DNA from 2 places in the Paenibacillus sp. 01T47 genome. Region 2 is predicted to be linked to the other one. Evidence: predicted binding sites of a transcription regulator. Region 2 holds the regulator's gene; the other holds the start of a gene.
What was found. Region 2 encodes LexA, which represses DNA repair genes until DNA is damaged. Its sites were predicted from a motif close to CGAACATATGTTCG; they were not measured.
Positions count from the first base shown of each region.

Region 1: a site for LexA is predicted at 1,199-1,212, ahead of AC1DOV_RS11870 (YhjD family protein). Genes of this name have one in related genera too.

Region 1 covers NZ_JBFTPA010000004.1:444,589-448,407, reverse strand. The annotation lists gene AC1DOV_RS11880 (hypothetical protein) at 1-185, shown strand, start outside; gene AC1DOV_RS11875 (cupredoxin domain-containing protein) at 255-644, opposite strand; gene AC1DOV_RS11870 (YhjD family protein) at 780-1,181, opposite strand; gene AC1DOV_RS11865 (hypothetical protein) at 1,427-1,663, opposite strand; gene AC1DOV_RS11860 (GNAT family N-acetyltransferase) at 1,780-2,355, opposite strand; gene AC1DOV_RS11855 (class I SAM-dependent methyltransferase) at 2,485-3,156, shown strand; gene AC1DOV_RS11850 (sensor domain-containing diguanylate cyclase) at 3,209-3,819, opposite strand, start outside.
Region 2 covers NZ_JBFTPA010000002.1:289,037-292,855, reverse strand. The annotation lists gene AC1DOV_RS05335 (hypothetical protein) at 269-898, shown strand; gene AC1DOV_RS05330 (sporulation protein YjcZ) at 1,010-1,120, opposite strand; gene AC1DOV_RS05325 (GNAT family N-acetyltransferase) at 1,277-1,687, shown strand; gene lexA (transcriptional repressor LexA) at 1,774-2,394, opposite strand; gene yneA (cell division suppressor protein YneA) at 2,554-2,928, shown strand; gene AC1DOV_RS05310 (ABC transporter ATP-binding protein) at 3,089-3,808, shown strand; gene AC1DOV_RS05305 (ABC transporter permease) at 3,798-3,819, shown strand, end outside.

The sequences.
Region 1 (3,819 bases), on a different contig from region 2:
ATCTTGTTTTCTTCATGTTTAGCATTCCCGCATGGGTCGTTGATTTATTTGTTGACGTGCACGAGGTTAACGTCTTGCTCATGTATGTGCTTACTGTTGCTACATGGGCGCTGCTTGGCTTTCTCGCCGACGTGCTTATCGTACGCAGTCGTGATAAAGAGCATCATCCTCGTTCAGCACGATAGCTTTATTTTAGGCAAAAAGGAGCCTTTCGGCTCCTTTCTCATTTCTACAGAACATGAATCAATTACGCACTAGGCTGCTTCAACCACTAAAGTCGATTCCATCGTTGTATGTCCTTGACCGCATGGAATGGAACAATAGATTCTGTAAGTACCTGGCTCTTTAAATTCCAAATCTGTTTCCGGGTGATCGTTATCCAAAGCTACTTGAAGCTCGTCAATATGCATCCCGTGGATACCGCTTTTGTTGGAAAGTTTTAGTCTAACTTTGTCTCCAACTTTAACTTTGTACTCTTTTTGATCAAATACAAAATCGTTGGACGCTACAACCTTCAATAAAGTCATGCCCTCTGGCAACGAGGCAGACTCATCAACCGGCTTAGCTGGCAGTGCGAATGTGAGCAAATATAAGCCCAGCAAAGACGCCGCTGCGAATACAGTAAACATAATCCACTTATGCATTGCTATGTGCTCCCCTTTGCGATCATAATGTCTACCTCTTATATTACATAAGATCGTCCGAAGTTCTCAACCTTAAACTACGGAAAGCTGAAAAGTTTTTTTGTTATTTTGACAAAACCATGAACAATTACAAAATTAGCTGGACAAATACTGTTTTAACACCCGTTCAGACTCCGCTTTTACAAAGCCCCACAGCATAAAAAAACGATGATGGTACCCTCTGCACACATATTCGGCATGCAAACCATCGGCTTCGCGCTTCTCCTCATACACCTTTATTCCTGTTTCGCGGAATTTCCTTCTAATTCCAGCGAGGTCAAGCAGCACCCGATCCTGCATGCCGCGCATCATCGATTCATAAAACCGCGGCAGTTTAATGGCTGAAGTGCCGATCACACGTATATCATGATCCAAAATACGCATAACAATGCCAAGCAAAACGTACTGCTTCACCAGCACAAGCTCTTCCTCGGTCTGTATCGGTGGATTAGCTGCCATTCTGACTTTTCCGCGGGCTTCTTCCTCTTTAGCGGCCATTGCCACCCCTCCAAATAAGAACGTTTGTTCTTATTATAGCGAGGAGCGAGGATTTGATGCAAGTTAATTTACTATTACCCAAAAGTTAACTTTTAATCCTGCTTGGCACGACTGTTTGCGAGTCATTGATTCGTATCCGTTGCATGACATAGGCATAAATCAATTTTTACCAAACCCAATGTAATGCAACATGCTTTCATTATGTACGTCTTCATATTACCATAGTAAAATCACGAAATTCAAAGTCAACTAACCTGCTTCTCCCAAACCAAACAACCCCTATAAATACAAAAGGAACCATCGCTGTAATTCGCGTGATTCCTTCGGTGTTTCTTATTCAGCTTCGCCTGCTTCTCCTGCAAAGTAGATGTACGTTTGATCGTTGGATTGACGCCCAGCCAGCTGCCCCTCAGTGCATCCGGTGTCATGCGCCCTTGCTGCGCCAGCTTCTGCCTTGCTTTTCTCGCCTTGCTAATAGACATTAGTAATGCCTCCCAAAAAAAGTATTATAAAGCAGCACCGCCGAGCAAGCATACATTTAGCTTCCTGCGGCTCGCTACCTTCTATTATACGATGAAAACGTCCTTTGCGAAAGACGCTAACGTGCGTGCAATAATTCAAACTCCTTGCGCAGCATCGTAAATACAAGCAGCTCAATAAAATTCCCATCCTCAAACTCAAATTCCCTTGGCTGACTATCTTGTTTGAAACCGAGCTTACAGAGCAGGTTGATCGATGCAGTGTTTGACGGATCTACCTTTGCCTCGATGCAATGGAGCTTCATGCTGTTGAAGCCAAAAGCGATAATGGGAGCCGCTACCTCACTCATAATCCCTTTCCGCCAGTGGCTTGGAGATAGATCATAACCTAAATCCGTACGCGCATGCTCCTTCAAATAATGTAAAAACCCACAGGTGCCGATTACTTTACCCGAGCTCTTCTCTTCAATTATCCATCTGATGCCTATTTGTAGAGCATAAATCTCCAAATGCCAATTCATTTCCTGCCATGCCTCGTCTTCTGCCGAGAAAGGCAGCAGCGGTGTATATTTGACAACATCATCATTGGAATAGAGCTCAAACAATTCATGCACATCCCGCTGCTCTGTTTTTCGCAAAATAAAACGATCCGTCTCTATTCGCGGAAACGTCTGAAATGAGAATGACGCACCCATCCATTCAACCCCTTTTTCCATCATACAAACACATAAAATACATAATCTTTCCCTTGCATCATAAGCTTGTAAAATGAGCCTTGCATGTGAACTTGCCATATAATCACGTTTGCGGGAGGAAAATAACTCATGTTAAATCCAAATGAGCACAGCCGCGAAGAAGCACGCTTCTTCACATCGACTGATCCAAGGAGAGATACGCTTATCTATCCTTTGCCTGAAACCTGGTGGAGCCGTCCCTATGAGTATGAATGGTGCCGATCGCTCATTTCACCAAATGATATCGTACTGGATGCAGCCTGCGGCATTTCGCACCCATTAAAATTTTATTTGGGCGGCGTTTGCAAGGAAGTGCATGCTTGCGATTTCGATGCGCGCATTAGCTCGTGGGAGGCTATTTCTCAGGAAGTTATTCAGGACGTAGGACAGCCAGCTCTCCAGTTAATAACCAACCATCAGGGCTGGTCCAAGGTTCAATATGCTCAGGCAAGTATAACTGACCTGCCTTATGAGGATAATTATTTTGACATCATCTTCTGTATTTCTGTGCTTGAGCATCTAAGGCATGTAGATCAGGACCTCAGCTTAAAAGAATTCGCTAGAACAGTGAAACCAGGAGGCCGGATCGCGCTAACCTTCGATTATCCGACAGTTGACTTGCAGCAGCTCAAACGCGCCGCCGAATCTGCAGGACTCACATATGGCGGCGAATTTGAGGCGACGCCCAGCTCTACTGCCATTCACTCAAATATGTGGGGAACGTTATATTGCTTTAGAGTACTGTTAAACAAACCAGTATGATTTTCTATTTGGGATGAATGGCGTATGGAGCAGAGCAGCCTTAACCGAACAACTAATCCTCTCGTCCGCTTAATGGCTTATTGTCGTAAACCGTTGTTCGGTTTCTGCCCGCTTCCTTCGAGCGATAAAGCGCTTGATCCGCCATTTCAATTATTTCCTTCGCGTCCTTCCCCTTCCCACTCGACATTGAAATGCCGATTGAAACGTAGATTGGACTGCCAGTCGGACTCGTGCCAGCAGCGATTCCTTCTCTAAGCCGCTCCGCAATATTGGTTGCCGTAGGAATGCTTCCTAGCTTAACCAGTATGCCAAACTCTTCACCGCCGTAGCGGAAGCTAAGATCGTGACTTCTGGAAAATGCTTTTATTTGCGCAGCTGTATAGATTAATACTTCATCTCCTATAAGATGCCCGTGCTGATCATTAATTTTTTTGAAATGGTCAACATCCAGCAGTATAAGCGCAAACGGTATATCCTCGGCGATCCACTCCTGAATGGTCAAATCAAATGTTTTCCTATTCGCAAGTCCCGTAAGCCCATCCAATCGAATTTCCTTGTTCAGTAAATTAAAATGGTTATTTATACTTTGATTAAGCTGTCTCACTTCATAGATGTAAGAATTTGTTTTGGGCATTTTGGAACGTATCGCCTTTGTTGATAAAA
Region 2 (3,819 bases):
CTTGTATGTTGATGATATATATGCGTCATTAGTAAAACAAACCTTTATAGGATCAGTCAAACACATGGATAATGTGTTCGTGGCTGGTCTTTTTTAGGTTGACTAGAGCCAGTACCACATAGAGTTAGTACTATTCGGGTGGTTATATAGTTGTTATATTCATAACAGTTAATCAACCCAAGCTAATAAACGAAATCGTGACATATATCTTAAACTCAAAACGACCTAATTATAATCTGGATAATCAACGATAAATGAGGTGAGCAGCATGACAGAAACTAGAATAGATGAAGAAACCAATGGCAGTATTTATGTGTTGCTTACGGACACGGGCACATGGTTTACTCGAATGATCAAATTATTTACTGGTGCACCCTATAATCACGCTTCACTTGCACTGGATATAAATCTGAAGAATATATACAGCTTTGGGCGTAAACGTGCAAACAACCCGCTAATCGCTGGATTTGTCAAAGAAAACGTCTATACTGGAACGTTTCGATATTTCCCTAATACGCGCTGTGTTCTTCTAAAGATTGCTTTATCAGAAAAACAACATGCCGCATTGCTTCAATACATTCGTGAGTTTGAAAAAAATAAAGAAAATTACCGATACAATTTAATCGGATTGTTAGGTGTACTGCTTGAGCTTAATATCGAGCCAACAGATTCATATTTCTGCTCCCAGTTTGTTGCTGAAGCCATGCGGAGCAGTGGTATAAACTTGTGGGAACGACCATCCGCGCAAGTTACACCTCATGATTTTCTTAAACATGAGCAAATGCAAATTGTATATGAAGGATTACTTTATGATTATCCGAAACTTGACCGCAAGAAGCTAATACGAATTTCTAATTTAAGAACAACAGCAGTATTGCTAAGAAAACGTGTAATTTAAAATCTCTCCATCTAAATAACAAAGTAGTGGCTGAAAGGAGCATGAATAGCAAAAAGAAGATCCATCAAATGGATCTTCTTTTGTTAATATGAAGAATGGCTCAAATACGAATTAATATCCGAAGCCAAAGCCGCCGCAACTGCAAGCAATGATCACCAGTAGAATGAATAATACTAAGATGATTCCTAAGCTTGAGAAAGCTCCACCCACGTAACCGGACATTTTTCAATGCACCTCCTTACGAGTTGAATACACAGTATGTTATGCGTGATAAATTCATAGTGATTGGGTGTTTGTCATTTGCTGATTAATTGATGCAGGCATTGCGTTTTTAAGTTAAAGAAGCAGGTTTGTATAAATAATTAGCTTCAGCTTTATATGTACGATTTTACAGCGTATACGGATGCTGCTGTAAATTCTTCAGGATTATATTCACAATTGTCCGATTGGGAAAATTTTTGGCAAGAATCCGATGCTGATTTTCCTTATATCGTAACTGTGAACGATGAGATCGCTGGCTTTGCATTAACCAAAAAAGTAAATGAAAATGACAGACACTATAATTTACTTGCACATTTTTTTATTATGCGAAAATATAGAAGATCTGGTGTTGGTAAACAAGCAGCTAAGCTAGTTATACAAAAGCATAGCGGATTGTGGGAGCTGTATCAGCTTGAACGAAATGTTCCCGCACAACAATTTTGGACCCATGTCATTGGAGAGCTCACAAATCAGAATTTTGTTGAAAGGTTTGAGAATGGCAGACGTTACCAACCCTTTAAGCAATAAAGTTAATGTAATAGTCAAAGAAAAGGCTGAATCAACGTTGCAAATACGTTGATTCAGCCTTTTCTTTATGTACATATGAGTTGGTATTAATGAATATCACGGAAAAGTCCAATGACTTTACCTAGAATCGTTACATTTTGAAGTAATATAGGCTGCATTGTGGAATTTTCCGGCTGCAAACGAATATGATTTTTCTCTTTGTAAAATGTTTTGACTGTTGCTTCGTCGTCCTCAGTCATTGCAACGACGATCTCACCATTGTTTGCCGTTTGTTGTTGACGAACGATAACATAATCCCCGTCATGAATACCTGCTTCAATCATACTCTCACCCATGACATTCAATATAAAAACACTGCTGTCACCAACAAAATGGGAAGGAAGCGGGAAATATTCTTCAATATTTTCTGTAGCAGTAATTGGCACACCAGCGGTAACTTTACCAACAATAGGTACTCTAGCTACGGATAGCGGGATAATGCCATCAGAGCCTTCTTGATCCAAAATTTCAATAGCACGCGGTTTAGTAGGATCTCGGCGTATTAAACCTTTTTTCTCTAGACGGTCCAAATGACCGTGAACGGTTGAACTGGACAACAATCCAACAGCTTCGCCGATTTCTCGAACGGAGGGTGGATAGCCTTTCTCCCGAACTTCATTCTTAATAAATTCAAGAATTGAATGTTGTCGGTTAGAAATCTTCGACACTGCAATCACTCCATTAGTAGGTTTGCAAAAAATTATAACATAGAACTCGAGTTCGTACAAACATAAGTTCTTAAGTACAGAGGTTCGTATTTTTTTCGTTGACACCAAACGTTTGTTCGTGTAATCTAAAAACAGAACAAACGTTTGGGGTGTTGATAAATGATAACCAGTCCAAGTTTTTATAGAACCATTCATAAACAAGATACGAACAAAGCAACAAAGGTCAACCGCTTGATTAGGCATTTCATAAAGCGTCATACTGTTAAACTCGTCGTTTGCACTGCTGTGTTTTTCTTATTGTTTACGAGCTTCCTACTTATGGGGACATACGCTTCGAGTAATACTCCCGAAGCCGCTTCCGCGGAAGAACAAATTATTAGGGTGCAATCAGGTGATACACTCTGGAATATAGCAAAACAAGTTTCAGATGGCAGCCATGATATCAGATATATCGTATATTTGATTAAAGATCGGAATGATCTGCAATCAACAGTAATAAAGCCAGGACAGAAGTTAATTATTCCTAGCATTTAGCTTGATTTTCCATTACAATTCAATAGTTCATACAAAAAATTACTTTCTATTTAAAGTAGATGCAGGCCAATCTACTTCTTTAGAAAGTTTTTTTATGTTTACTGCAGGGTTAACCCTTAGTTTAGCCGTCTATTAAAGGGGACTGAAAGGAGATGCTATTTTGTTACGAGTTGAAGAGTTATCCCACTCATTTATGAATGGGCATGAAACAACCACTGTACTGCAGAAAATAAGCTTTCACGTACATAAGGGAGAAATGATTGCGTTGTTAGGGAGCTCCGGTTCCGGTAAATCTACTTTACTGAACTTAATGGCTGGCTTAATGAAGCCTACAGAAGGCCAAATCTTTATTGCGGACCATAATATTGTAACGATGAATGAAAACCGCTTGGCAGAGTTTAGACGGAAGCATATCGGATTTATTTTTCAAGCGTATGAGTTGATAGCCAACTTGACGGTTAGGGAAAATGTGGAGCTTCCGCTTGTATTTCAATCGATGCATCCTTCAATACGGAAGAAAAAAGCTCTTTCGTTATTAGAGCAGATGGGAATTCCTGATAAAGCAGAGTTATTCCCATCTCAGCTCTCGGGAGGACAACAACAGCGTGTCAGTATTGCAAGATCATTGATAACAGAGCCATCAGTTATTTTTGCGGACGAGCCTACCGGTAATTTGGATACCAAAACAGAGGAAGAAATTATTATGATTTTGAAGCAGTTGAATAAAACGATGGATACTACCTTTATTATCGTAACTCATGAACGTGAGGTAGCAGCACAAACGGAAAAAATTATCACGCTGCGAGATGGTTATCTCGTAACGGATCAGGAAGCCGCACGAGAAAGTATGCTTGCGGGGGGAATTCAAATTGAGAATTAGTGATATTTCAA